DNA from 2 places in the Priestia sp. LL-8 genome. Region 2 is predicted to be linked to the other one. Evidence: riboswitches for the same ligand, from Rfam matches in the RefSeq annotation. Region 2 holds a riboswitch; the other holds the start of a gene.

Region 1 (10,718 bases), on a different contig from region 2:
CGCGCCACTATGGTTTCATTGATAGTCCAGGTCATGCTGATATTGTCAAGAATATAATAACAGGGGCAGCTCAAATGGATGGAGCTATCCTTGTTGTAGCAGCCGACATGGGTCTAGAGCCTCAAACACGTGAACATATTCTTTTAGCTCGTCAGGCGGGGGTACAAAATCTCATTGTCTTCCTAAACAAAATGGATTTAGCAGATCCAGATATAGTTGAGCTTATAGAGATGGAAATTATTGATCTTCTCACTTCATATGGATATCCAGAAGACACCCCTATTATAAAAGGTTCTGCTTATCAAGATCTGATTAAGTTAGAAAATGGTCAAAATGCTGAGTGCATTCAAGCACTAACGGATACTCTAGATTCGTACATTCCCCAACCAGTGCGTAGTATTGACAAACCTTTTTTAATGCCTATTGAAGATATCTTTTCTATTCAAGGCCGCGGTACGGTTGTAACAGGAAGAATCGAACAGGGAAGACTAAAAAAGAATGACGAAGTTGAAATCGTCGGTATAAAGGAAACAATCCAAACTACATGTACGGATATTGAAATGTTTAATAAGCTTTTAAGTGAAGCCGAAGCAGGAGAAAATGTAGGTTTACTTCTTCGTGGTATTGATAAAACGGGGATACAGCGTGGTCAAGTACTTGCTGAACCCGGATCAATAACTCCTCATACTAAATTTAAGGCTGCTATTTATGTTCTATCTAAAGAAGAGGGAGGGCGTCATAAACCCTTCTTCACCAATTACCGACCTCAATTTTATTTCCGTACAACGGATGTTACAGGGACTCTTCACTTAAAGGATAATATAGAAATGATCATGCCGGGTGATAACACTCAGATATATGTGGAACTCGTTGCACCGATTGCCATGGATATCGGCCTTCGTTTTGCTATCCGTGAGGGAGGACGAACTGTGGCCTCAGGTCAAGTCGTTGAGATTTTTAATTCAGAAGATGATGTGAAGATAAAAGCAAAAGGATAAGTATCATTTAATTCTAAGTTTGTTTTGTATAGAAAAAGCTTCCCAACGAGTGGGGAGCTTTTCGGCTTATTATCGTATGTTTTCTATAACCAATATCCTTACTTAACATAAAGCATATTACCAGTGGACAAATATAAAAATACTATTTTGTATTTACTGCTTGAAGCAGTGAGTTGAAGCTGTACCAGTATCATCTTTTCCCCCCACAAAAAAGATGAAACACTTTCCATTGTAATCCTTTGCAGAAGTCATTTCCCAATTAATATCCTTTTCCAAATTCAATTTCTTCATTTGTTTACCTTGATTATCTACATAATATTCTGTTTTCTATATATGAATCGTGATAAAAAGCTACTTCGCTCTCATTGCTGAAATAGCTTTTTATTTTGCTATTATTAAGAATAATTCAGTATGGATACTTTAAAATTTACATGTTTTCATTTTACACAAAACCAAATAACGAAAAATCTATTTAGCTATTCAAATAAATCTTTATACAAGCATAAAGAAATTATATCTATACACTGTACATTAGATTTCCTTCTAGTTAATACAATTATAGGTTTTAATAGTTAGACATTCGAAACTATTAAAACCTTTTAGAGGCTTATTTCGGATACCTATTACAGAACCAACCGCAGGATTAATGTAAGGGTAAATATATATTATCTTAAAGGAGAATTTAATTAGTTCAGAGGTTGAAACAAGAAAATCTTTGTCAAAGGAATTAAAAAAATAAATAATAATCCTTATTTTTACATGATTTCAAATCCATTATATAGTAATATATTTATAAAATTACATATTATGATAAAGGCAAACTAGTTGAAAAACTAGGACGCAAAGCTACAGGTCTAAGGTTAAATAGCTATGACAGCTGAGCTCCCTGAATATCTGGAGGTAATTTTCATGGATGGTAAACAACAATTGATAGAAAAAGAATTAGATCAAGAATGGGTTAAACTTATAACAGAAGCTAAGGAATTGGGATTAACTATTGAAGAACTTAAAAAGTTATTCAAAAAACAAATAACCCCCTAATCACAAACAACACTAGTCATATTTGGTCTTGTTTATAATCATTCAATTTCTGGGATTTCCTATTTAAAAACTCTTTAAACTCCTCTTTGGTAACGCTAGAATTCATTGCTTCTTCAACTAAAACTAGCCATTTATAGGAAAGAGTAGTGTCATGATTTGAATTATTCATTATAATCTTCCTCCTTTACAACTTGTCCTATTATAAAGCAAATTGATTTGTAATATAAGCTATAATGATAAAATTATTACTTTTTATCCTGTTTTTTACATAAATTGTTATTCATAGGGTCTTATTCAGTTATTTAGCTTATGAAGATCAAATTTAATAGCTTAGGTAAAGTGTAAACTCATGAAGATATAAAATGAATATAAGTAAATTTATCCTTTGTCTATAAAAGTACATTTGAAAGGATTTTATTAGTGGAAGAGAAAGAATCATCCAAAGATTACTTAATAATTGATAATATGGGGAGAGTAAAGGTACCTTCCCAGCTTCTAGAGCATGCCAATATTCAATCATCTGCTGCAATACAATTCCTCAACTATAAAGATTACATTGTCATGAAGCAGGTTGAATTCCCACCGGTTCTTTTGGAAGAAAATAAAGATAAGAACTTAATTAGGACTATTGATAATTTAGGCTACATTGTAATTCCAAAGATACTTCGTGAAATACATGATATAGATCTACATGATGAAATAGAAGCGAAAGTCCTTAACGAGAGCATTATTTTCGAAAAGAAAAGAGAGCAAAATAAATCTCCAGGTCTACTAAAGGGATATATAGAACCTGAATTAAGTGAGTTATCTTTACTTCAAATAAAATCAGGGAGAATAAAACTTCCTGATTTTGTATTGAAATTCTTGAATTTAGAAGAACATATGCAATTACAGTTCTTTATTAAAGGACAAGATACTATCGTTGCAAAAAAACATAGCTATAAATTTCTTACAGAAGGAAAACTTTTTTTCACTGGACAATCACGCGTGATAAAGAAAGATAAATACTTAAACATTCCTAAAAAGCTAAGAATTTATCTAAACATTCATAGTGGCGACATCCTAGAAATCAAAACAATAGGGGACAAATTAATCATAAAAAAAGCAATTGAGAACGATACTCTTGTTTAAAATAAGTAAGCGCAGCTGAAATAATTAGCTGCGCTTACTTATTTGCTGTTACCAAGAATCATTTTGTAAAAAAACTAATCTTTAGAGATACATCTTTCAAAGAATTTCACATCACTATCGCTTTTATTTTAAGAGTGCCCGAAAACCTAGTCACCTTTTCTTTAAGCGAGTGGGTTTATTTAATCTAATAATCCTTTTTACTATTTTATCCTTGAAATACCCTTGGTTATTGTACATTTTTACCACTTCTAGCTTAAATGAGATTGTAAAAGATTATCCTTAGTGACCCATAAATGCCCTCTAAGTATAGTGTAACCCTCTTTTTTATTTACTCCATCCACTTAATCGGGCGCATTACATATAAATAAACCCATACAAAAAGACGCCTTAATTGCTACTGTCCAGGTGTCTTATCCTTTTTTCATAATAGATAAGAACTAATTAGTCGTAGAGGTCTCTTCTAATTGTTTCTTATAAAGTTTTTTAGGCAATTATTCTATATTGCCTAAAGCGTGCAAAGTTTTATCCCTTAAATGAATTCTTTTCTTATAATCTTCAGCTATTAGTTCTGTGTATATCAAATCAAAAAGTAACAGGAACGGCAATAAAGGGGAGATATTCTGCCCCATATGCATGTTGCTTTTACTAGTTACTAGCAAACATACATTACTTAGCTTTGCTAATTCTGAGTCTTTATTTCCTGTAAAAATGATTATAGGCGAACCTTGTTTTTTTGCAATTTTTATAGTTTTAATTAACTCTTGCGTTTCTCCCGAGATTGAAATACCAATAACAATACTCTTCTTACTAATGAGAGAAGCATCCATTATGGCATGATGGGGATCGGTAATAGCTTCAATATATAATCCTATTCTAAAAAATTTATATTTAAATTCTTGAGCAGCTATACCTGAGCTTCCAATTCCGTAAACATGTATTCGTTCTGCTTTGATTAAGAAAGAAACTACTTCTTGAATATCTCTATATGTGTTTATTTGAAATGTATTTCTTAGTATAGTCGTATGGTCTTGATATAATTTTGCTAAATAATCAACTTGTTGAATATTGTTCACCTCAACAGGTACATTCTGCAAATCGATAAACCTTCTTAGTTCATGCTTAAATTCATTAAATCCGGAAAAAGATAATTTTTGACAAAAACGTGTAATAGTTGCTGGTGAAAGATGGAGTTTTTTAGCTATTTGATTAATGGATAAATGACTAATTTCTCCGGGAAATTTCAGAATGTAACTAGCTAACTCTTTTTCTGTTGAAGTAAAAATTTCCATATTACATTCAATACCATACAATAAATTTTCTCCTAAGTACTCCATTTTTTCTCCTTTTTAGCCTAATGCCTAATTATTTAATATGTCTTTTGTATAGTTTAATATAACCATAAAACAAGTCAATAAATACTCCACTGTATGCTTTTAAACTAAAATAAAAAACGCTTCTAAACAAGAAGCGTTTTTTATTTTACACAGATAAGTTTATTTTAATTACTCCTAAGTGCCTCAACAAATCTTTTGGTTATCTGTTGAGGCCTTGTAATTGCCCCACCTACGACTACTGCATGGACCCCCATATTTAATATAGAGCATGCAATCTCTGGTGTTAAAACATTTCCTTCGGCAATTACTTTCGAATCTTTAACACATGTTACTATTTCTTTTAATAACGCATAATCATCTTGGTAGATTTTCTTTCCCATAGTCTCGGCTGTATAACCGTACAATGTAGGAGCAACGATATCAAATCCAAGTTTTTCTGCATATACAGCTTCCTCAACAGTTGAAACATCAGCCATGAGTAGAATATCTGGATAGTTTTCTCTTATCTCATTATAAAACTGTTTTAATGTTTTTCCGTCTGGCCTTAACCTGTTAGTGGCATCAGTAGCAATAACTTCTACTCCCGTTTTAGCTAGGGAATCAACTTCACTCATTGTAGGAGTAATGTATACTTCGTTACCTCCATAAACTTGTTTGATAATTCCAATCACAGGAAGATCTACTTGTTTTTTTATTTCTAAAATATCTATTGTAGAGTTTGCACGAATTCCTTTAGCTCCACCTTCTTTAGCTGCTAAAGCCATCCTTCCCATAATAAACGGACTGTGTAAAGGCTCGTCTTCTAAAGCCTGACATGAAACAATTAACCCGCCATGAATACATTCTAAAACTTTTTTCATTGATAACACTTCCTTATTTTTTATACTTAAAGACCAAGATACTCTTCAATTTCATTTTTAATAATAGTTACTTGAGGACCATAGACAATTTGAATACCATTGCCTTTTTTTATAATACCTTTAGCTCCGGTTTGCTTTATTAGTTCCTCTTTTATCAAATCCTCTTTCTTTACAGTAACGCGTAGACGAGTTGCACAACAATCAACCACTACAATATTTTGCTCATTACCAAGACCTTGGACAATCGTTTGAGTTCTTTCTGTAGCTTTAACCTGATGTACTTCTTGTTTACTCTCTTCTCGACCAAGGACTTTTAGGTCTCTCTTAGTGATTAAGAATTTAAAAGTAAAATAGTATAAGAAAAACCATAGAATTCCGACTAAGGGAACAAAAATCCAATTTGTTTTATCAATTCCCTGAAGAATACCGAATAAAATAAAGTCTATAAGTCCTCCTGAAAAAGTCTGTCCAACAGTTATGCTTAGAATATGAGATAACATGAAAGCTAACCCATCGAATAGAGCATGAAAAACATATAGTATAGGAGCTACAAATAAGAAACTAAACTCTAAAGGCTCTGTAATACCTGTTAAGAAAGAAGTTAAAGCTGCGGAGAGGAGTAATCCTCCTACTAACTTCTTATTTTCAGGTTTAGCACAGTGATAAATTGCTAATGCAGCCCCTGGTAAACCAAACATCATAGTAATAAATCTTCCAGACATGAACCTCGATACTCCATCATAGTACTTGGTTGTGCTTGGATCTGCTAATTGAGCAAAGAAAATGTTTTGAGTTCCTGTTATAATATGGCCTTTAATTTCTAACGTTCCACCTAGAGCAGTCTGCCAGAACGGCAGATAAAAAATATGGTGTAAGCCTAAAGGCCCCAACATACGGAGGATAAATCCATAAAAGAAAGTTCCAATTACACCTGTTCCAGTAACCACTTCTCCAAGTAAATTAATGAATTGTTGAATAAAGGGCCATACTAAGAAAAGGATTACACCGACCAAGATAGATGCAAAAGAAACAATAATTGGGATAAAGCGAGAACCACCAAAGAAACCTAATACTTGGGGAAGTTGAATTTTATTATATTTATTGTGTAAAAAGGCGGTAGTAACCCCTATTATAATTCCACCAAATACGCCAGTTTCTAATGATTGAATGCCTACTAATAAGCCTTGTCCTGCCTTTGCTAAATTCTCTTTAGCCAGATCATGATTTATAGTTAGTAAAGCATTTATTGTACTATTCATTACAAAGTATCCTATCATAGCTGCTAAACCTGCTGTTCCCTTATCAGAACGAGCTAATCCTACAGCAACTCCTACTGCAAAGATAATTGGCAAATTACTAAATACAATACTCCCAGCAGAGCTCATAATAGTAAAAATTGCTTGCAACCAAGCAAAATTCAAAAATGGATAAGCTGTAATTGTATTTGGATTAGATAATGCACCACCAATACCCAGTAGCAAACCAGCTGCCGGTAGGACAGCTATAGGAAGCATGAATGATTTTCCAAATTGCTGGGCTTGTTCAAAAGCCTTTTTCATAAGATGTTCCTCCCCTTGAAATCGAATAACTTTTTAAATGACTTAATAAATTTTCATTGAAGTCTTTAGTTATAGCTAAATATTAAATATCTATAAAAGCGTTTTCAATACCCTTGTAGAAACTCTTAAACATTTTCACATAATAAGCTTTTTAGTTGAAAATGTTTTCATTTACTATTTATAAAATATATTTAAAGTCTTTCCTAGAAAGTTAGCAAAAGGTTTAAGTCTTAGAATTAACTTCTTTCGCTATGTTTTTGAAAGAATAATTCCCCATAGAAACTATAGGAACGCAAAAACGCAAACCTTTTTTACATAAAGGATTGCGCTATAAAAATATTTACTATATATATATCTTGGATAGGCGAGCCCTCAAACAACAAGTGGTACCTATCATTGAATGAATAAACTGTCCCCAAAATGAAGAAACATCTTATATCACTAAGATGCTTCTCCCCTTTTAATATTTTTACTTATTTACTGTTAATATATATGGAGTTAAATTTACTCCTAGTACTTTATTAAATTTGCAATATAAATCAACTTATTAGTCTATAAATGTGAAACAATCAATTCACAGTTTCCACTTATCTCAAAATTTCTTGTTTTTGCAGGAAGGATAAAATGGCTACCTTTATTAAATGAATATTCTCCTTCTTCGCCCCTAAGGGATCCGTTTCCGTTTATCACACTACATAACATAAAAGATTTATCCATTGTTAAAGATGCTATCCCATCTATTTTCCATTTATGAACAGAAAAAAAATCATTTTCTACGAAAGTAGTAATTATTAAATTTTTATATTTTGTTACAATAAATTTATTATCGGCATCTATATGAGGAATGTTTATAACATCTATTGCTTTTCTAAGATGCAGTTCACGTTTTTTTCCATCCTTATCTTTTCGTTCATAATCATAAACACGGTATGTAATATCAGAACTTTGTTGAGTTTCCAGTACAATTGTTCCTTCGCATAGAGCATGAATAGTTCCACTAGGTACATAGAAGAAATCACCTGGTTTTATCTTTACCCGACGAAGTAACTTATCCCAATCTCTATTTTCAATTGCTCTAATAACTTCTTCCTTTGTCTCAGCATTGTGGCCATATACTATCTCAGCTCCTTTCTTACAGTCTATGATGTACCAACATTCTGTTTTACCTAACGCCCCATTTTCATATAAATTTGCATAGACGTTATCAGGATGTACTTGTACAGACAGATCTTGATTGGCATCTAAAATTTTTGTTAAAAGTGGAAACGTAGCCCCTCCGTAGTGACCAAAAACTTCTGGATGACTACTCCAAATTTCATTTAAAGTCTTTCCAGAGAACGGTCCATTTTCAACAGTAGACGGTCCATTTACATGTGCTGAAATTGCCCAGCATTCACCTGTTCTATTATGAGGAATTTTGTACGCAAATTTATCTTCTAGTCCCTTGCCTCCCCAAATTTTCTCTTGAAAAATTGGCTCTAGAAATAATGGCTGCACCTTTATAATATCCCCCTATGTTCTTTTATTTTTGTTTTTCCGGTTGTGTCTCGTAAGCTTCTTTCCCTAGAATTAACGCCCCTGTAATTCCCGCAAGCTCTCCCAACCCTGGAGAAACAATATATTTTTCTATTTCATTAGATAATTCAGGGAGTTCAATGTATTTATTTAACATCTTCTTTACATTTCTATAAATAAGAGGAAACAACTGTTTCTGCTTCATCACCCCTCCACCTAAAATAATTTTCTTAGGTGACAAAATAAGAATATAGTGAACTAAAGCTTGTGCAAGATAATAAGCTTCCATCTCCCATACTTCTGAATTATTTACTAATTCAACCCCTGGTTTCCCCCACCTTTCTTCAATAGCAGGTCCCGCAGCAAGTCCCTCGAGACAATCATTGTGATAAGGACATTTCCCTGGATAAGTATCATTTAAATGACGCCTAACAGTAACGTGCCCCATCTCTGGATGGGAAAGTCCTTGGAGAAGTTTCCCTTCCAACACAGCTCCTGCGCCTATTCCTGTTCCTACTGTAATATATAAACAACTATTAAGACCTTTTGCAGCTCCAAATGTTACTTCTCCTAAAGCTGCAGCATTCACATCTGTACTAAATCCTATTGGTATATTAAATGACTCTTCGAGTTTCTTTAGGATGGGATAACCTTTCCAACTGAGCTTAGGTGTTGAAGTAATGCGCCCGTAGGAAACGCTTTCAATGTTCACGTCACAAGGACCAAATGATCCTACACCTATGGCCATTAAATTAAACTGATTAAAGAATTCAATAACTTTTCCCATTGTTTCTTCAGGTGTAGTGGTAGGAAATGTGACTCTTTCAAAAATTTGTCCATTTTCATTACCCACAGCACATACAAATTTTGTACCTCCTGCTTCTATTCCCCCGTACAGCATGGCACTTCCCCTTTATTTCTCATAGTCTTTTTAAAATAGTTTTCTTATTCATAGACTACTAAATTATTTTTTTATTTAAACACATTATGTGAATAATTATCTTCTAAATATCTACAGAATTGGTTTTGTACATCCTTTAAATTCTAATTTCATACCACATTCAAACATTCGGTTCCATGGTGCATACGTGGATACTTTATCTAAATTCATATCTCCAAAGCTATGAATAATAGTGTCATGATAAGATTTATAAAGCATATCATCCCTGATTCTATTTATAGTTTTTCCCCTATTTTTTAAATCAAAATAATTAAGCTTATATTTCGGAAGAAAATTATCAACTAACTTTTTTCTAACTTCTGCTTGATAGAAATAATCATCTAGCAGATGATAAATAAGGTTCTCCTGAATAGTTCTTACTTTACCTTTTAAGCCAATGATCCCTTGACAAATTGTTGTTCCAAGGGTATTGCAGTTTGTATTCCAACCTTTATACGAAATTAATTTGTCAAGAACTTGTTCTTCATCTAAAAGAATAATTAGTTCTTGATCTCCACCATTGGCATATGCACTATCTGCTACCATTACTTTTTTACCAGAATCAATATGTTTTTTTATATCGCCTACAAATACTAGCATGTTGCGAAAGCTAGTATATGTAATATCTTTTTTAGCCTGCTCCCAAGCTTCTTGCATAACACGTCCTGGTGTATTGTATGCAAGAATTATATCGGCTTCATCAGCGCTAGCTACTAACTGACAGCCTGCTGCTAGAATATGAGCTTTAAGACTTTCTCCGTAGGGACGATCCTCATATAACGGTATGAGACTTGGACCAAGAGTGCTACTCCAAATTGGGTATACTTTTGGCGTTATTCCCTTTATATCATTGTATACCCGCGTTAGTAGCGTTGCTCCTACCTCATCTGCCCCAGGATACATATGAACCTTCTTATGTAGTCGAAGTTGTTCACGTTTTTCTACTACTTTCTTTTGATCCATAGCCGTATAACCGAATTCCGAGCTATCATCCTGAGGTATAGATAAAAATGTCAATACACCTTCATGTACAAGATTAAGCATACTTACATTTATCATTGAATTAAAAATTCGCCTTGTTTCATAATCTTCAATATATTGTTTTGGTAACTGAGCTGAGATTGCTTTTAGTTCGTGTTCTTCGGATTGAGAAAGCTTTTCACGAGCCTTTTTGTCTTGTAAATAAGCATTCAGAAATAGTTTATGTCCCCATTCCTCATAATAGTCAGGCTCCTCGTCACTTGAACTGTACTTTGGTGTGCGCATAATTAAGTTAGAAGCATATATAGGAGTATCAGGGTACGTTTTATGTAGTATACGCAAGCGTTCAATACATGTTG
Region 2 (20,747 bases):
CTTTATTTAAAAAAAATATAAAATTTTAATATTTTCCTAATATGAAAATATTATCAATAATCTTATTATTTATCTTGGGTAATGAGAATTATTTATTTGCTTTTTTTAAGTAAAATATTATATTTTGATAGCGTTTACATTTTTTTGTATTTTTAAATATTTTTATTTTTTTGAATCGTTGGATATGTAAAATTACATTTTTTTCAAAAAAATTAGACTTATATTCCTTTATCAGCTTTAAAAACTGTAGTTAAGGTAAGTTTTACTACCTCTATCTTGATAATTTATAATAGGCTTATAGCAAAACACTCAACTAAGTTTTTTATTCAATAAAACTAAGCCGTACTAGTTATTCTTTTAGTACGGCTTAGTTTTATATTTTTTTATAAAAACTTCAAATATAGAATGTAAAAATTTATATCTGATGAATACTAAATCGCTGAAATTTAACTGAGACTTTTTACAATAAAAAAGACTTAATCAATTACAAGGTAGCTAGGGCTATTGGAAAAATTTAAAGGAGCATGTTGCTTCCAACTAATCTCTCTCGTAGCTCCTAACATAGAAATAATTTTACCTTTTCCTTTTTTTAATACAAAGTTCAGACTATGACTTTGACCTGTAGTCCAAAAGACAATTATTTTTTTATTACGATCGTTTACAAATTCTAATATATAATCTCCCTGTTTATTAGATTGATAATTTATATTTTTAGAAAACTTATACCCCTTCAATTGTTTGGTAAGTACCTGAATACTTAAAAAAGAGACTTTAGGATTTCCACTATTCCACATTACCCCAAAATTATGTTCTTTGTTTGCAGGATCAACTCCATCATTTTTCCAATCATACCAAATGCTTATAGGCACTTGTTGCTGTGCATTAATCATAATCATTCTCACTAGATAATTAGCCTGTTCCATTTCAGATAATGGCTTTTCAGTGGTATTCGCCATTGAGTACCCCCACTCCCCAGATATAATAGGAATATCTCTATTAGCATAATGCTTAATCAGCTTCTTTAAATTTTGATAATCTATAATACTTTCTTCAGGGGGGCCACTTCTGTACGGATGTACACTAATTGCGTCAATTTCATTTTTTAACATTCCTTCCTTTAATACTTTCTCTAACCAAGAAAAAGATTGAGAGTTTATTCCTGCTAAGGCTGGGGCCACAACAAACCCACTCTTATCGTTTTTCTTAATTATAGGAACAGTATCCTTAACTAATAAAGAATATTCTTCATAATTCGGTTGAGGATTCCAAAATGTTTCTGTATTTGGCTCGTTCCATATCTCCCAGATTGCCCCTTGATTCTTATACCTTTTAGTTACAAAGTTTACATACCTACCAAAAGCTTCTCTGCCTTCTTTTGTAACAATAGAGCGATTTTGCTCATAAAGTTTATTCGAATAATCAAGTATATAGTAAGGCTTCATCCCTTCATCTTTTAGCCACTTATTTAGTTCGTCATATTCTGTGTTTTCCAAATCATATGTTCCTTTTTCCGTTTCTATGTATTCCCATGGTAAATCAATACGAACCCATTTAAAACCTGCATTTGCTATCCATTTGATATCTTTTTTTTCTAATCCTGGATGAATACTCACTCCCAAACCTTCAGGTATTGTTTGATAATTTATTATGTTTTCTTTTTTTAATGGATACTGCTTACTCTCTTTAGAAACATAATGAAATACAATAAAAAATATAGAAATAACACTTATAGATATAACGCTGATGGTATATAAATTTTTATTCATCTAGCAAACACCTTCCTTTTTCTAATATAAATAAATTTTATTAGAAATATAGTAAATTTTTTCATAGTAAAGTATAATATCTTTAAAATTAAGGAGGCTTCTAATGAAAAAAATACAACGACAAAGAATAGATTTTTTAGACGCATTGCGATGTATAGCTGCTCTTTTGGTAATATTTCAACATATCGGAGAAAAATATTTTTCTTCTTTTTCTTACTTTACTACCCATTATTTTCAGTTTGGTATGTTCGGCGTAACATTGTTCTTCTTAGTAAGTGGCTTTATTATCCCAGTATCTCTGCAAAAGAAAACTTCATTAAAAACGTTTTGGATAAAACGTTTTTTCAGATTGTATCCACTTTATATTTACAGTATAATTTTGGCAATGATCTTTATAGGATTAGGATCCTATGCCCAACATCATCAATTATTACCCGTACAAGATATGCTATTACAATTAACAATGCTTCAAAAATTACTAGGAATTCCTTTATTGGTTAATTCTCATTGGACACTTAGTTTAGAAATGCTGTTTTATATCTCAGTAACTCTTTTATATATGTTGAATATATTACGTTATTCAACCACCTTAGCTTTTGTAGCATTGACATTAGCTTTAAGTGGGGGGATAATTCTACAAAACGGTTACGGTCTTTTATTATATTTTTCACTGATGTTCGTAGGTACCGTATTCTATAAATTTAATAGTGGACAAATTAAAAAGTTGCCAACTTTTCTAATTTGTCTATATGCAATTTTTTGTATCACGATCATATCTTATGTTAACATGTTTGGCAAAAATGACCTTAGTGAGTATGGCGCTCGAAACTTTGTTCCAGCCACTTCAGCTTGGATTTCGGCTTTACTTATATTTACTGTATTTTTAATTTTTAGAAATTATAACTACCCTCGCTTTTTACTCTTTTTAGGTAAGATCAGTTTTTCACTGTATTTAGCTCAAGCAGTCTTCATCTCAAGTGTACCTTATATATTTAATGATTATTTTACAGTAGTAGTTACACTATTGTTGATTTCTGGGTCTTCTGTAATAACATATTACTACATAGAAAAACCTTTTGTTAATATTGGAAATAATATAGCAAATAAGAAGTATGTAAGAAAGCACTTATCAAAAACCATATAAAAATTCTAAAAAACAAGAGCCTATGATAGACTCTTGTTTTTTGTCAACATATGCTCTCTTATATGTTTTTTATCCTTAATATTCGGTTGTATGCTATCCCTAAAAATAACCATGTAGAGAGGTATGAATACTCTGGTACTGCAATCATCATAGATAAAAAGATAATTACTAAGATTAATTTTAAAGTTTTTGAATGAGCATCATTGTGCAATTTCAATATAGGATATATAAATATCAAACTGAATAGCACTGTACCAAATATTCCAGTGTTAACCATGAGCGTACTAAATAAATCTGTTGATCGTATATAACCAAATCCCACTCCAAAAATTTGATTTAATAACGGAAGGCTCTTATAAAATTCCATATGAACTTGAAACCATCCAGACCTCGTACTTCCAGACACATCTAATCCGCTAAGTTTCTGCAAGACTATTGTATTAAAAATATCATAAAGTTTGTCAGAACTAAAAACATTCAAGTAAAAAATTAAACCTCCCAGAAAAAAGAAGGCTAAAGCAAGAGTTAACGTATTCTTTCTTATAGCTCTAATTAAATATTTAGCTCCTAAAAATACACAAATGACTATCCCGATAAAAAAAGTAGTTGACGTTGATAAAAGCAGTGAGACTCCTAATATAGTAGCAATAATTTTTTTTCTTAAATATAGAGCGTAAATAAAGAAAGGGGTTATTGTAAAAGCATACATCGAAGGTTCACCCGTTAAGCTTTTTAAACGTTGTAGAGTTAATCCGCCTATAACAATTTTCTGAAATCTACTTCCAGCATCAGTACCGTCTCCAAAAGTTCTATTAGATATAAAATCTCCTTGAGATCCTGTTATAAGGAAGTACGTTACTTCATAGATTCCATATAACGCTAAAACTGTTGCTCCTGCTAAAATGTATTTGTTCCAATTTTCATTGTATAGGACACGTACATAAGCAAAGGTTGCAAATGCAGCTACCATATACATTGATTGCGTAAACATAGAAGATTTTAATAAATATGTATTGTCATTAGGATCTATAAGTAATACACCAACAAAATTAATTCTAGGAGATAATGATAATGACAATTGACTAAGTAATAGAATAAATATATATATCGCTAAAATAAATACGAAAGTATAAAAATAGCTACGCATAGGAGCTCTATATTTTAATAATAAAGGAACTAATGCTAAACTAGCAAAAGCCATTAAGTAACCTATAGTTGTCCCCTGAATGGATGGTATGAGCAAAAAAGATGTAATAGGTAAAAAAATTGACCATATGTAAAAATATATATCTACTTTAAAATATGTTTTTTCATTTACTGTAAAATTTTCCAATTTAACCTCCCTCCTAGTTAGTGTTATTTTATACTTTAAAAAATACACATTCAAGTATTTTTTGAAATGATTTCTAAATTATAATTGGAACATTTATTACTAAATGATTAAAATAACAATATTTTTAGAGAGCGTAAAATATCTTGTGTAAATAAATACAAAAAAGAAGACCTTTTCTTGTAGAATTAAGTCACCACGACCAATTCAAAGAAAGAGGGTCTTTTTTTGAATTGGTTTACAACAGATCTTGTTCAATCTCTAGTCCAAAAAGAAGATGTGACGGAAATTTTCCATTCTCACTTAGAAACTGCGCTTAATAAAATCTTAGCGAGCAAATTGACAGCTTTTTTGGACTACGAAGAATATAATCGTATTGGATTTAATACGGGGAATTCACAAAATGGTTCGTACGTACACAGAGTTTGGAGAACTTCACCTTGTTATTCCTCGCGATCGGAATGGTGACTTTAAGCAACAGACAGTGGCTCCTTATAAAAGAGCCACTAATACGCTTGAATCGTTTCTCATTCATATGTTTCAAAAGGGTGTAGCGAAAGCTGAAATTACTCATTTAATGGAGCGTATGTATGGTCATCACTACACATTTCAAACCATTTCAAATATGATAAACTTACTGATTAAATTAAAACTCCTCCTATAAATCCTCTAACAAAAAATCTTGCGAGTTAAGATTTTTTGTTATATACATACTTCTCACCTGCTTATTCAACCCTTTTAATGCATAATAAAAAATGGTTATTAGTGGTTTAGTTTTAAAGTCATATAAATAACTGCAAAATAATCCCTTCCTCTCAAAATGAAAAGAGGACTAATGTAGTCCTCTCAAATTTGAACATTTACTTATTAAAATTAAACAATTAAAAAGTAGCATCTTATTAATCCCACATCCATCTATAAGACACTTAAGATAGATCCATAAAAATATAGTAACGTTCTTTTTTTAAGAAAGCATAAGATAGCTATCTTTTTTGAAAAAGAAATAAAATGTAATTTTTATATAAGTTGTATTTAAAATAAGGTATACAGTTATAAAGAATTGTTCTTCTTCAATCAATTACTAAGTAATTCGGACTGGATGAAATATTCAATTCTACTTTACGATCCCACTCTATATTCTGCATACCGCCTAGCATAGAATAAAGTTTTCCTTTTCCTGAATCTAAAGGAAAAAGAAAGCTATAACTGGTACCGGTTGTCCAAAAAGAGAGTAACTTCTGTTTGTCCGAGTTTTGAAACTCTAATATGTATGTATCATCTCGACCGTATTTTATAGCCCTTGAAAATTTATATCCATCTAACCTGCTTGTAAAAGTTTGAATAGCTAAATAGGACAATTTAGGTTTTCCGCTATACCACAATACCCCAAAGTTATGTTCTTTGTTATTTGGATCAAATCCATTATTTTTCCAATTATATAAGATACTTATAGGAATGCCCTCTTCAGCATTAACAAGAAACATTCTTATGACATAATCAGCTTGTTGCATTTCCGTTAAGTGCTGCGTTGGAGTATTTAATATAGAATAGCCCCATTCGCCTGATATAATAGGAATATCTCTATTTGTATACTGCCTAATTATTATTTTTAATTCTTTATAATCTTTGAGTGCATCCTCTGGATTAGTAAATCTATAGGGATGAACAGATACAGCATCAATGTATTTTAGTGTGCCTTGTTTAAAAAATTGTTGTAACCACTTTAAAGATTCTTGATGAATTCCAGCAAGTGCAGGAGCTACTACTCTACTATTAGGATCATTCTTTTTAATAATAGGAGCTACTTTTTTCACTAAAAGACTGTATTGTTTATAACTAGGTTGGGGATTCCAAAACATCTCAATGTTTGGCTCATTCCATATTTCCCATATTGCGTTTTGATTTTTGTACCTCTTAGTAACAACATCTACAAACTCCATATAAGCTTTAAGCCCATCACTTGTCATGATCGAACGATTACTTTCGTATAACTTATTTGAATAGTCAAAGATATAATATGGCTTGAGTCTTTTTTCTTTAAGACTTTTATTCAACTTATCATATCCGCTTTTCTCAAAATCATAACTTTCTTTTTTACTCTCTATATTCTCCCAAGTCATATCCACTCGCACCCATTTAAATCCGGCATCTACAATGTTTTGTAAATCTTCTTCTGAAGTTCTAGAATCTATGTTCACTCCTATGCCCTCAGTGAAACTTTGATATTCTGGAGAGATTTTAGGATCAGAGGACTTATCAAATACAAAATGAGAAACGATTAAACAAATGCCTAATAAAAAACTGAGTGAAAAAAGAAGTAACTTTTTTTTCATTTTAACGCTACTTTATTTCTAAACTTAATGCTGTTCGGTTTAGACACTCTATTTTTAGAATGTGATATTGGAAATTTATTTTCAATGAATAAAAGAATTCCCATAGATACAAATATATTAAAGAAATTTGCATACATTAAAGGCTCTGTTGCTGCTGATACAAAATAAAACAAGGTAAATGCTAATGCAGCAAAAAAACCTTTAATATCAATTAGTTTTATTGAAATAATTAATACTGGTATACAAAGAATTATAAATCCCAAAACGCCTTGTTGGAAAAGCAAGGATACAAAACCATTACTATTGGTAGAAAATCCTGTTAGAGCTTCAAACCCAGAGTTATTCAAGAAACCCCAGCCAAAAAGTGGCTTCTCATAAAAAAGCTGCAGACCTACTCCTAAGTCATCTGCTCGTAGGTCATATGAAGCAGATCCGTTATTTGCTTTTTGATTAAACACTGAAGTTCCTACATATATACCTCCAATTAAAAGAACTGGAAAAAGATAAACTTTTATTAACATTGATAACAATTCTTTGGATTTGAGTGAGACAAATTTGATAACTAAAATCACTAATGTTAACATTGTCCCCGTGGTTGAAAAGGTAGTAAACATACTGAAAATCAATAATGCCATAATTTTTTTATTAGCTTTCTTAGCTAAAAATAATTGATAAAATATTGCATAACTAATATAAATTTGGAATACCCCTGGTTCCCAGAAAATCGAATTATTTCTAGACACTCTCCACGAAAACCAGTTTAGATCCTGCCAATGGTAATGTAACCCCAAATAAATTTGGTATGGCTTATTATTTATAACTTCTACATGCGAAGAAGAAATCACATGCATAACATCCAAAAATACGTACGTAAAAACTGAGTAAATGCATATTCCAACAACTACATTATTTAACATTTTCAATATATCTATCTTTTCTAGAATACAATATCTCACGAAAATAAAAATTAGCGATAATTTTATGAGAAATAATAAGTAGTTAACTATAGTTGGACTATAATTAATATAATTCACAAGAATATAAATAGGGAAAATCATTCCTGCTAAAGCAATGTATTTCTTATTAATTACCCTCAGCAGAAACACCGAGCATAGAAAAATCAACAATATTTGAGAAAAGTTGAAATACTTTTGATCAAGTATTGCTCCACTTGAAAAGATAATAAAGAATACAACTGTGTACAAATAAAAATTAAAGAGTTTAATACTAGGTAAATACAACTTAGGTTTTTTAATCCTTAAATCCAACATAAATTCGCTCCCGTAATTATTTTCTTATTCCCCTACTTTATATTACCTTCTACCTAGCATCAATAGGTTTTTCATAAATAATTAACAAAAATTATAAAATTGACTCAAACCTTAGTAACCTATATTTCTTTAACTCACACATTGTATGCAAGATTTCAGGTTTCTGACTATATTTAATCCAAGTTGAGAATTCTATACTTCAGCTTCTCTAATTTTACATTTGAAATAGGATATCTAAATAGCTCACAATTAATATTTATTTTCTCTGTAGCTCGTATTAAAGATTTCCTTTGAACATTAATAATTTATTATACAAAAACATCTGTTAGCATCCGGTTTCCGGGTAAAACACTTCTATAATTAGGTTGACATTCAATCATTTGGAGTAATCCAAGTATATCAGGTATATAATAGAAACTATAAAGGATAGTGACACATCCTAGACATGGTTCAAACTATAGAAAGCATCAAAAAAAGATCATTAAATCTCCTTTCAAGAATATTTAAAGCCAATTCAGCGTATGTCTTTCTTTATAAAAAAGAGTTTCACAGCCCAAATACATACGACAGTAACCATCAATAAAAAATAACATTTAATACAAAATCCGTTCTTCATAAAGAACATTTTTTTGCATTAAATGTTATTTTTTTAATTTTATTGTATTGAAAACGCACAAAAATCCTTTATAATGAACAACAGATACTACATATAAAGGAGAGGTTTCCACGTGATTGGTGATCGCATTAAAGAAATGAGATTGCAAAAACGTTATTCTATTACTAGGCTAGCGGAGAAAGCACAAATATCAAAATCCTACCTTTCACAAATTGAAAAAGGTTCAAACTCAAACCCTTCCTTACAAATGCTTCATAAAATTGCTGCTTCTTTGGGCACAAGTGTTGACTATTTAATTGACGAAACAAATGAACATATTGAAGCTAATCCCTATATTACGGAAGAATGGATGGAGTTATTAAGCAAAGCTATAGGCCAGGGCATGACAAAAGAGGATTTTATTGAATTCTACCAGTACCTGTCCTTCAAAAAAAATCTACAGACAGTGAAGGATTCTGAGCATTAAGTAAAAACACTGCGTGACAATACTCTGATTAACTTCTTTTCACCTACTCTTATTCACACATAAATAATCCTTTATAACTATATTCTGCATAATATTTGCAAAGTAAAATTGATTGTTTGTATAATTGTTAATAAAAGTAAGTAAGGCTAGTATCGAGAGCTTCTTCAACCACGACAGCTTTACTCCTTAAGGTCTGGGGAGGAATAATCATGACTGACAAATTAAAAGAAAAAGTAGATTTAGAGAAAGAGTGGATTTTACTCATGAAAGAGGCCTATGAGATGGGTTTATCGATTGATGAGGTAAAGAATTTTGTTCAAGAAAGTAAACAAAATTAGCTGAATTTTGTTTCTTTTATATTAGTTTTATATTAGATTATTTAAAAATTTGTTATCAGCTCTTAAATTTCTTGCTTTTTTCTCTTTTTTTTCTTAAGCTAATACAATCAAGTAAAATAAAGGAAATGTCATCATGATAAAAAAAATCGCTGTTATATTAATGATGCTTGGCATCACCCATTTTTCCCACACACCTCATTTACAGGTCACAGCTCCAAGCAGCTGGAGTAACTCCTCTGTTTGGGACCATAATGCTACGCTCTGGTCTATTTTAAAACCTGGCAGTGAGTTTTACACTTCCTACAGCTACGGATTTAATCTAGAATTTATCCTTCGTAAAATTGCTCATATTTCCTTCTTTGGTGTATTAGCTGTTTTAATTTACTGGAACTTAAAAGAAAAGCCTGGGCGTTATGTAAAAGCAGGACTATTGCTTGCTTCCTTTGCTTTTTTGGATGAGGTTCACCAAGCTTTTATTATTGGTCGAGACGGCCGGATTGTAGATGTACTAATTGATTCATTTGGAGGCGCTTTGTTTTTGTTTCTTCTATATAAAAATAAAACAAAGCATAGAAAAGCGAAATGAATATAGTTCTTCTATTATAAAAAAATGAGCCCTTTAAATCAGGGTTCATTTTTTTATGTTTTTATTTACACCTACTCTCTTAAATACCTCTTGCTGAAGCTCTTTTATTCTTCCTTTACTTTCTGTCATGCTCCTGCCTGCTACTACGAAATAAAACTTAATTTCCGGCTACGTTCCCAAAGGACGAACAGCTACCCATGAACTATCTTGCAAATAGTATTTCAGTACATTTGATTTTGTTAAATCAATCGTTTCATACGTCTCTTCTACTGTATATATGCGCTCTTTGCTTTGATAATCTTCTCTCTTTGTAACAGGTACGGTTCCAAACTCTAAAGGCGGATCATCTCGTAAATCCGTTAAGATATCGTTAATTTGCTCGATACCTTTTTGTCCTTTTATGGTTATAGAAGAAAGAGCTCCTTCGTAATAGTCATATGTTTCAAAGAGTACCATCAAACGTTCGTAAAGCGAGCTTTTAATTGATTCATAGTAAGCAGCGGCTTTATCTCTTACAAAGTCTCCAATTAAATAGCCGTAGCTTTCTTCATACCCAAATTGAAAGATATACGTTTCGTTTCTATTATATTCTTCAATTTTCTCTGCAATGTATTTAAACCCTGTTAATGTATCAACGGTTTTCATTCCAAAGTCTTCGGCGATCGCTCTCCCTAATTCTGACGTAGCAATCGTTTTTAATATAACGCCGTTACTTTTGAGATCGCCTTTTTGCTGCTTTTGTGTTAGTAGATAATCAATTAGCAAGGCACCAACTTGGTTACCAGTTAGAAGTCTATACTCTCCTATAGAATCTTTTACAGCTATTCCTAAACGAGGGGCGTCAGGGTCCGTTGCCAGGAGCAGCTCAGCTCCTTCTCTTTTTCCGTAATGAATGGCCATTTGAAAAGCTTCCGGATCTTCAGGATTAGGTGATGCTACAGTTAAAAAGTCAGAATCAGGTCATGATTGCTCTGTGACCATCATAATGTTTGTAAACCCAAATGAGCGGAGAGCTTGAGGAACAACTTTGCTTCCCGTGCCGTGAAGCGGCGTATACACAACCTGCAGCTTTTCTTTTTCTAGTGAATTTCCTTGCTGCTGGAGACCTTTGACATAATCCACATATACATAATCCAAATTTTCTCCAATATAGCTTAATAGGTTTCGTTTCAGCATGACATGTTCATCTTGTACAGGAATATACAGCTCATTTTTGATTTCATTCATATAAGACATAATCTCATCTGCGGCTGCTGGAGGAAGCTGTGCACCATCTTGTCTATATACCTTATATTCGTTATAATTCGCGGGATTATAACTTGCCCTAATCATAATGCCTGCATACGCATGCAGGTAGCGTACGGTAAAAGACAGTTCAGGTGTCGGGCGCAACTCTTCAAATACATATGAATGTCGTGTATATCAAGTGTTTTAGCTGCTTCTAGCGCAAATTCTTGTGATTGATGACGAGAATCATAAGATATTACCACACCTCTTCTTTTTGCAACGGTTCCTTATTTTTCAATATACCTCGCCAGTCCTTCCGTTACTTTTCGGACTGTGTAGATATTCATGCGGTTAGGACACTCTCCTCTCATGCCTCCTGTTCCAAATGCTAGGTGTGTATAAAAAGCATCTTTCAGCTGCGATTTTGTCATTTGCTGCCGCTCTTCTTTTAATTCTGTCTGAAGGCCTCTAAAGTCTCTCCATACCTTGTATGCATTCATTCAGCTCATATTTATCTCTCCTTGTTCTATGTTTCTTTCTTTTATTGTGAATGCTATTTATGAACTGTGGGTGAATAACAGCTTGTAAATTAGTTAAAAACACTACTTTTCCAATTCAACCATTTTGCTATTCCTTAAAAAGAACCTATAAAGATGTAAATTAAATATTTTTTTAGAAACTCGACCTATTTCGACACCATTTCTGCTAGTTTTCCACTAAAATAATAATAGTTATTAGAAAAAATTATTCAGATAAAGGCAAAGCTGCTGAAAAGCAGTGACGCAAAGCTTCAGGTCTAAGGCAATGTTTACAACATGCTAAGATGGCTGGGTTCCCTGACAAGGGTGGATGAATAGTGATGAACACAGATAAAAAATTAGCAGTAGATCAGGAATGGATTGATCTAATAAAAGCCGCTCATGAACTCGGATTAAAAATAGAAGACGTCCGAGAATTCTTATTAACGAATAAGAACAACCAATAGTAAAAGCACGCTTCTTTTATATTGAAGCGTGCTTTTACTATTACTTATATTTTTACCCCTTTTGGCTGACGCTGATCAAACGTATAAATGTCCGTAAACCCGCACTGTTTCGCCATTTCAACTGCTTCTTTCATATGTGCCCCTACAGTTTCTGCAAAGTGTGAATCAGATCCAATCGTTAAGATTTCTCCGCCTAAATCGCGGTACAACCCAACGACTTCAAGTGCTGGCAGCGCTTCGCCTAGCTTCCCTCTTATACCTGAAGTATTAATTTCAATTCCAATATTGCGATCAATTGCTTTTTTCAAAATATCCGCAAGGATATCTTTAAATTGATGAAAGTCATAAATGCCGTATTGCTCAAACGCATAGCGCTTCATTAAATCTAAATGAGCCAATACGTCAATGTCGGCGTCGCTTACTAGCTTATACATTTCGTTAAAATAAGCGCGGTAAATCGCTTCTTTGTCGTTGAGTTCTAAATGTTTGCGAAGCTTGATGTTATTAATGTTGTGAACAGACCCTAAAATAAAATCAAAACTCTCTTGCATCATCGTTTCTTGATACTTCTCTTTTAAATAGTGCGGCTCGCAAATTTCAATTCCTTTTTTAATTACTAGCTGGCCTTGAAATTGATCTCTGCATTCCGTTAGTTCTCGTTCATATTTATCAAAATCCATATGACCGTACGTTGGCGCTAATGGATTTAATGAAAAGTGTTCGGTAAAACAAATTTCGTTTATGCCGTTTTTTACAGCTTGTTCGCACACTTCTTTCATGACTGCCTGTGAGTCAAATGAATTGTTTGTGTGATGATGGTAGTCTACTAGATACATAATTAGTCACCTCTAGGTTTATTATACATCTCTCCTGCACTTACTGCACATAGAGACCCTTTTCCTCTCTATTACACCTTTTTTGGTATTTTAGGAGAGGTGTTTTCAGCACATTAACTTAAAAAATTCTCCCTAAGACTGTTTTGGAGAACCTTTCTTCTATTTATATCCCCATGAATATTACGTATAAATCTTCCTTTTATGCTTTTGTTCACTAATCAAACTATTTTATGCCTTAAGTATCTTGTTTTAATTTTCAGAATTGTTTATACTCAAGACGTCTTTGTTTTTTCAGAAAAACAATGGAGGTGAATTTGCAGCACGATTTATACATAATCAAGGGGGATTTTTTATGTTGAAATTAATTGGGGTTTTGCTAGTGGCAGTGGGATTTTTATTTCGTTTAAACACGCTGCTCGTGGTAACTGTTGCAGGCATCGTGACTGGCCTTGTGTCAGGTTTGTCACTTCATGAAGTAATTACAATGTTCGGCCAATTTTTTGTAGATAACCGCTATATGTCTATGGCTATTTTACTTACTCTTCCTATCTTTGGCGTGTTAGAAAAATACGGGTTAAAAGAACAAGCGGAAGTACTGATTAAAAAAGCGAAAAACGCTTCTTCTGGAAATGTTTTACTTATATATCTTTTTATCCGTGAAATCTCAGCCGCAGTTGGATTAAATATTGGAGGACATGCTCAGTCTGTGCGTCCGTTAGTCGCACCTATGTCTGAAGGCGCTGCTCGTGCAAAATACGGAGAGCTTCCGCCTAAAGTAAAAGAAGATATTCGCGCTCATGCCGCGGCAGCTGAAAATACGGGCTGGTTTTTCGGCGAAGATATCTTTATCGCTACGGGTGGAATTCTTTTAATGAAAGGATTCTTCGACTCCGTAGGCATTCATGTTGACGTCTGGGATATGGCGCTTTGGGGAATTCCCACAGCCATCGCAGCTCTGCTGATCAGTGCCATTCGCTTCCGTCAGTTAGACCGAAGAATTCACAAAAAAATGACGAAGCACAAACCAACATCATCTTCCAAGACGGAGGCGAGCTAAATGAAAAGCATTCTGACGCTTGATACGATTTACTACTTACTCGGTATTATTGTCGCTTTTATCGCGATTCGAATCGCACGCGATCATAACCATCCTAACCGTTTAGGATCTTCATTATTTTGGGCACTGTTTTCCATTACGTTTTTATTTGGCAACGTGATTCCACCTTTTTATGTAGGGTGTTTAGTTATTATTATGGTGCTGCTTGCTTCATTTAACCGTGTCACTAAATCGAATGAAGCTGAAACACCAGCTGAAGAACGTGTGGCTCACGCGCAGCGATTAAAAAACAAAATCTTTTTACCGGCTTTATTTATTCCTATTTTTACGATTATCGGTACCCTTCTGTTTGGCAAGATCAAGTTTGCAAACTGGGCATTAATTGACCCAGAAAAAGTCACGTTAATTTCATTAGCAATTGCAGCTGTTATTGCGTTTATCGCTTCAATGGGCGTCACCAAAGCAAAAATGGACGTGCCTGTTAAAGAAGGAAGCCGCTTGCTTCAAGCAGTGGGCTGGGCGGTTATTTTACCGCAAATGCTGGCAGCGCTTGGCGGCATCTTTTCAAAATCAGGCGTTGGCACAGTCGTTTCGGATATTGTAAGTGATGTGCTGCCGACTAACTATGCATTTGTTGCTGTGCTTGCTTACTGCTTGGGAATGCTGCTATTTACAATTGTAATGGGAAATGCCTTCGCGGCGTTTGCCGTTATTACGGGAGGTATTGGTCTTCCGCTGATTGTACATATGCACGGAGGAAACCCAGCCATTATGGCAGCTCTTGGCATGTTTGCTGGCTACTGCGGCACGCTGTTAACGCCAATGGCAGCTAACTTTAATATCGTACCTGCCATGCTGCTTGAATTAAAAGACAAAAATGCCGTAATTAAAGCTCAAGTGCCGATTGCGCTATCCGTTTTTGTTGTTAATACACTATTAATGTACTACCTTGTATATCACTTTTAAAGGAGACTAGTAGAATGACAACTGTATTACTAACCGGCTTTGAACCGTTTGAAGGTGAAAGTATTAACCCGTCTTTAGAAGCTGTCAAAGCCTTAGACGGCGTAGCTGTCGAAGATTATCACATTATCGCTAAGCCTCTTCCTACTGTGTTTGGCGAATCAATTGCAAAGCTTCATACGTATATAGAAGAAATTAGCCCTTCTATTGTCATTTGCGTTGGGCAAGCAGGCGGTCGAGAAGGAATTACGGTCGAACGCGTTGCTATTAATGTGGACGACGCGCGGATTCCTGACAACATTGGCCAGCAGCCCATTGATCGCCCTATTATCGTAAACGGACCTGCCGCATACTTTTCGACACTGCCCATCAAAGCAGCTGTCGAAAACCTGCGCCAAGCACGCATTCCAAGCAGCGTTTCTCAAACTGCTGGAACGTTTGTCTGTAACCACGTATTTTACGGGCTGATGAACATGATTCAAAATTGTTCGATTAAAGGCGGGTTCGTGCATATTCCTTATCTTCCTGAACAGGCTGTGCATCATTCAGGGAAAGCAAGTATGGCTCTGGATTTGATTGTGAAAGGACTGCTTTCTATCATAAAAACTACAATTGTAACGGAAGATGATATTTTAGTTTCAGGCGGCGCTACTCATTAATACTAAAAAACCAGCTCATGTAGAGAGCTGGTTTTTCTTTTTATATACATACAAATTTTTCATTAAATAAATTAATAAAAGCTATAAACAACCTTCTCTCTCAGTCGATATATAGTATGAACATATTTTCCAAGGATGTTCAATTACTTTTATCCCATTTTAAAACGGGACACTTCTTGTATACAGGGATGTAAACCAAGAAGTAAAACCATTATACGGAGGTAAGGAAAATGAGAATTAATCACAATATTACAGCTTTAAACACGTACCGCCAGTTTAACAATGCGAATAACGCTCAGGCAAAATCAATGGAGAAGTTATCTTCAGGTCAGCGTATTAACAGTGCTTCTGATGATGCAGCTGGACTAGCTATCTCGGAGAAAATGCGTGGACAAATCCGCGGGTTAGATCAAGCTTCTCGCAACGCTCAAGATGGTGTTTCGTTAATTCAAACTGCAGAAGGTGCTTTAAATGAAACACATGACATCCTTCAGCGTATGCGTGAATTAGTAGTTCAAGCTGGCAACGGTACAAACAAAACTGAAGATCTAGATGCTATTCAAGATGAAATCGGTTCATTAATTGAAGAAATTGGTGGAGAAGCTGACAGCAAAGGAATTTCTGACCGAGCACAATTTAACGGCCGAAACCTGTTGGATGGCAGTCTGGATCTTACGCTTCAAGTTGGAGCAAACGCAGGACAGCAGGTAAATCTAAAAATTGGAGATATGAGTGCTGGAGCTTTAGGAGCAGATACTGATTCAGACGGTGCAGCGGATGCTTTTGTTAATAGCATTAACGTTAAAGATTTTACTGCTACATCATTTGATGATCAATTAGCTATTATTGATGGTGCTATTAACCAAGTGTCAGAGCAGCGTTCCGGACTAGGTGCCACTCAAAACCGTTTGGATCATACTATTAATAACCTAAGTACATCATCTGAAAACCTAACAGCGTCTGAATCAAGAATTCGCGACGTAGATTATGCTTTAGCAGCGTAAGCAGCAAAAAGCACAGTCGTCCTAGCTGGTAACGGCTAGTGAGTATAACCGGGTGAATTGCTGGAAACCCCTGAGAGCTTTTCTTACCACAGCGTAGTTGGAAACGACAGACGTAACGGTTTTAAAAAAGAAAAGATTGGGCAATCAGCAGCTAAGCTCCTGTGAGGAAACTCTGGAGACAGTTCAACGACTAGGATAAACCGTCTAAGGCAATGTGTGCTATGACGATGAAATCCGTAGGTATTTAATATGCCGTTCCGTATATTAATATCCGAAGTGCCCGGCCCCTGCTTTTTTAGAGGGTGAAGATATAGTCTAGTCATTTGTGAAAGCAAATGTTCGCACGATGGCGAAAGAAATGATGGAACAAACAAAGAATTCAATTCTATCTCAAGCTTCTCAAGCTATGCTAAGTCAAGCTAACCAGCAGCCACAAGGCGTACTTCAATTACTACGTTAATAAAAAAGCGAGCTTTCCTAAGAAAGCTCGCTTTTTTATATAAATGTTATAAGCTATTACTAGTAGATGCCGCAGTATCTTTACTCGTATTTACTAGCGCATCCCACGTTTGAGGACCCACTACTCCATCTGCCGTATAACCTTGTTTTACTTGAAATTCTTTTACGGCTTGCTCTGTTTCTAGACCAAAGTAACCGTCTGGATTAAGCCCTAAAGATTTTTGAACCGCTTTTACTTCTTCTCCTGCTGAACCTTTGCCAAGAGCTGCTACACTGCTAAGCGATAGAATTTGAGTTTTATCTTCTTCTTTAGCTTTAGCCTGCTGCATAAGGCTTGCGTATTCTTTAATTCTTTTTTCTTCAGCACTGCTTAATGTTTGTGTATGTTTGAAGTTAGACATAATAAAAAAGAATCCTGCCACGATAATAATAGGAACAAATATTTTCATAAGATTTCTTACAATAGTCATGGTACTCTCCTTTAAATACATAATTATTTAACTTTCCAAGTTCCTTGTCTTCTAGGGTCTGCTGCTCCGTAAATACGATTGTTTTTTTGATCAATAACAATCGCTTGTATACCGCCGTAGTAAATAGCAGAGCTCTTCTCCTTCACGTCATATCCCATTCCTTCTAGTTCTTCTCTTACACTCGTAGGATATTGAAACTCGGTATACAGATGGTTATTCTCTATTGAAAACCTTGGTGCATCAATTGCATCCTGTAAAGAATCCTTAAATAAAAGGTGGCGAACCAAAACTTCCGTAAGCATCATAGGTATTCTGCTTCCTCCAGGCGTTCCAATCCCGATAACCTCGTCATCTTTTTTAAGGATAGTAGGTGCCGTAAACGTTCGTGAACGCTTATCAGGCTCGTAATAATTAAGAGAAGTCTTTGTGTTATTAAAGTTGTTCAAATTGTTATTAAGGAAAAATCCCTCTACATTTTCTCCTGAACCAAAAAAGTTGCTGAGTGTATTTGTAACGGATACAACCGTTCCTTCTTTATCTGTTACAACAAAATGCGTCGTACTAATATGTTCTTCTTCAAGATCATCGCCTTCAAGCTTATACTTATCAGATAGCTTATTTAACGAGAGGTCTTGTGCAAGCTTCCTTGAATATTCTTTTGACGTTAACGCTTCATCATCTATATCAGAAAAAGCTGGGTCTCCAATATGAGCCACGCGATCACTATTCGCTCTATTAGTAATTTCAGAAATAACATGTGTAAAAAGCGCCGTATCTTGTTCTGTCTTTTGAATATTTAACATTTCAGCCATTTGCAAGGATTGTATCAGCGTAACCCCAGAAAATGGAGGAGGCGCAGAAATAACGTCATAGCCGGCAAATTCTCCGTGAACAGGTTCTCTTTCTTTCACAGAATACTTTTCTAAATCTTCTTTTTGTATTCCTGGCACGTCCTCTGCTATTTCTTCGGCAAGTTCGCCATTATAGAAGACGTCTGAACCTTTTTCTTTAATGAGCTCAAGCGTTTCGGCAAGTTCAGGCTGCTTGAGCGTTTTACCTTCTTCAATCGGCTTGTTTCTAGGGAAGAAATTAGGAATTTCCGCTTCTGATAGGCGGTACTGCGCACCTTTTAGACGCTCTGAAAGCTGCTGACCAACTGGAAAACCATCGTTAGCTAGCTTAATAGCTGGGTCGATTAATTGGTCCATGTTTTCACTTCCATATTTTTCATGAATGACTTCCATTCCTTTTACGAACCCAGGGACACCTATCTCTTTTTCAGAACCTTCAGTTGAAATTGGACTTGTTTCTCGGTAATCAAAGAAGGTAGGCTTGTCTGATTGATTGCCAGGAAGAATGAGCATCCCGCCCCCTCCTCCAATACCTGATCCGTAAGGCTCTACAACACCTAAAGCATACGAAACAGCAATAGCAGCATCTACTGCGTTCCCTCCATTTTCTAAAACATCTGTTCCAACTTCGACAGCAATTGAATTTGAAGAACTTACGCCATACTCACCAGAGCCATTCTTAATTGCTTGGCTAGACTCGAATTTATTAATTTTTTTATATAGTTTATTATCTGTTTGACTATTAAATTGCTGTAAAACAGCATACCCTCCAGCTGCGATAGCTATGAGGAATATCAACCAGTAAATCCATTTTCGCTTCATTTATTCAGCTAACCCCTTTTTTACTACTCTAGAGTGGTCGACCGTAAAGACTAACTTGTTGTTTTCCTCTTTGATAGCAAGAGCACTTGAAGAAGTTTTAGTCAAACGTTTAAAGATTTTTTCTTTGTAATACGCGTCCCACTTACTTAAAAGCGTAGGCGTAGCTTCTTTAATGAGTAAGGGTGTAACTTCAAATCTAGCTGTGCCATCCTTCTTCAACTTATACTGCACGAGCGCACTTTCTCGTGATGCTGACCACCCTTGATCAAATACAAAATTTCCTAAGCTGTAAAAAATCACAGTATTTTTGTACGTATCAATCGGCTGCAGCACGTGCGGATGATGACCTAGAATAATATCAGCTCCCGCATCTGCCATTGCTTTTGCCAATCCTTTTTGTCTAGGAGAAGGCGTTGTGTCGTACTCTTCTCCCCAGTGCGCATGCACGACAACTAAATTAGCTTTTTCTTTTGCTTCTTGAATAAGCGGAATAAAGATTTCTGGTTTAGCAGGAAGAATTCCCGGATCATTGTCATTCGCAGCTGAATAAGCAGTATATGTATCCGTAAAACCTAGGGTAGCTATTTTAATTCCATTAACCGTTTGATAGTTAATGTTGCTAGCTTCTTCGAGATTTCTCCCCATTCCTACAAAGTCCATTTTAGACTGGTTAAATGCCTTCACCGTATCATTTAATCCTTGCTCAAGGTAATCCATAGAATGACTGTTTGCTGCATTCAAGACGGAAAGATTAAGATTCTTCAAGGTCTTTACAGACTGCTCATCAGTTCGTAATACAATGGGTTTATCCTGCGCTGGATATTCGTCATTCGCTGTTACTGGATGATCAAAGTTTGCCGTAGAGTAATCTGAGTTTTTAAAATAAGATTCTACATCACGAAATAGATAGTCTTGTCCCTGACGATTTGTTACCTTTTCAACATTGCGTCCGAGCATAATGTCTCCAACCATTGTTGCTGTTACTAATGAATCATCTTTGGTATTGTTTTCTACTGCTTCACTTGGCTTACTGATCCAAATAGCTCCGTACATGAAAACTACCAAAATGGCCAGTGTAATCCATACATGTTTATCTGTATTCTTTTTTGTTGATTTTATAAATTTTAGTAACTTTTCTTTAAAATCCAATTTCCTATCCATCAAATCACCCTAAATAAAAAAGTTGTATACAAACATTAAGCTGAATGTAGCACCGCTGATTAAAAGCGTGCTTCCCATCGTCATTGCCAACCCTTGCTTTTGAATCGTATTTGCAATTAAGCCAGGAACAATGATCCCTATACCGCGAAACTCATAGATTTCAAAAGGCATAACAGGATAGAAGTAATCGAATATTAGTTTCAGTGAAATTCCCACTACTAACATAGCAGCAAATTTTCGACGACCGTACAAAATCACAAACCTTCCAATTCCGTGTTTTACAATGACATAGGTTAATAGACTAATAATTAATACCATAACTAAAAAAACCGGCTGATCAAAAATTAAGCCAATATAACCTGGCACAACTAGCCCTGCAGGAATAATCCCTGTTTTTTCTGTA

What was found. A riboswitch is a leader RNA that binds a small molecule or an ion and turns the genes downstream of it on or off. The one in region 2 is predicted to bind cyclic di-GMP.
Region 1: linked by a shared signal. The riboswitch ahead of sinI (DNA-binding anti-repressor SinI) and the one ahead of U9R83_RS05610 (anti-repressor SinI family protein) in region 2 are both predicted to bind cyclic di-GMP.

What each region holds. Positions count from the first base shown of each region.
Region 1 covers NZ_JAZAQH010000002.1:144,961-155,678, forward strand. Annotated here, with positions in the region: gene tuf (elongation factor Tu) at 1-998, shown strand, start outside; cyclic di-GMP riboswitch class I at 1,804-1,888, shown strand; gene sinI (DNA-binding anti-repressor SinI) at 1,908-2,039, shown strand; gene U9R83_RS27130 (anti-repressor SinI family protein) at 2,056-2,208, opposite strand; gene U9R83_RS27135 (AbrB/MazE/SpoVT family DNA-binding domain-containing protein) at 2,460-3,170, shown strand; gene U9R83_RS27140 (MurR/RpiR family transcriptional regulator) at 3,662-4,504, opposite strand; gene U9R83_RS27145 (N-acetylmannosamine-6-phosphate 2-epimerase) at 4,669-5,364, opposite strand; gene U9R83_RS27150 (maltose/glucose-specific PTS transporter subunit IIC) at 5,391-6,923, opposite strand; gene manA (mannose-6-phosphate isomerase, class I) at 7,476-8,426, opposite strand; gene U9R83_RS27160 (ROK family protein) at 8,446-9,339, opposite strand; gene U9R83_RS27165 (DUF4127 family protein) at 9,451-10,718, opposite strand, start outside.
Region 2 covers NZ_JAZAQH010000001.1:1,094,667-1,115,413, reverse strand. Annotated here, with positions in the region: gene U9R83_RS05660 (cellulase family glycosylhydrolase) at 477-1,766, opposite strand; gene U9R83_RS05655 (acyltransferase family protein) at 1,870-2,910, shown strand; gene U9R83_RS05650 (hypothetical protein) at 2,969-4,243, opposite strand; partial or broken gene U9R83_RS05645 (transposase) at 4,469-4,880, shown strand; gene U9R83_RS05640 (cellulase family glycosylhydrolase) at 5,311-6,573, opposite strand; gene U9R83_RS05635 (O-antigen ligase family protein) at 6,570-7,418, opposite strand; gene U9R83_RS05630 (helix-turn-helix domain-containing protein) at 8,573-8,926, shown strand; gene sinI (DNA-binding anti-repressor SinI) at 9,136-9,264, shown strand; gene U9R83_RS05620 (VanZ family protein) at 9,398-9,850, shown strand; partial or broken gene U9R83_RS05615 (phospho-sugar mutase) at 9,896-11,577, opposite strand; cyclic di-GMP riboswitch class I at 11,825-11,917, shown strand; gene U9R83_RS05610 (anti-repressor SinI family protein) at 11,937-12,062, shown strand; gene U9R83_RS05605 (histidinol-phosphatase HisJ family protein) at 12,107-12,898, opposite strand; gene U9R83_RS05600 (DUF969 domain-containing protein) at 13,251-13,955, shown strand; gene U9R83_RS05595 (DUF979 domain-containing protein) at 13,956-14,921, shown strand; gene pcp (pyroglutamyl-peptidase I) at 14,936-15,577, shown strand; gene U9R83_RS05585 (flagellin N-terminal helical domain-containing protein) at 15,808-16,581, shown strand; partial or broken gene U9R83_RS05580 (flagellin) at 16,928-17,041, shown strand; gene U9R83_RS05575 (peptidoglycan-binding protein) at 17,088-17,510, opposite strand; gene ggt (gamma-glutamyltransferase) at 17,534-19,183, opposite strand; gene U9R83_RS05565 (CapA family protein) at 19,184-20,344, opposite strand; gene pgsC (poly-gamma-glutamate biosynthesis protein PgsC) at 20,354-20,747, opposite strand, start outside.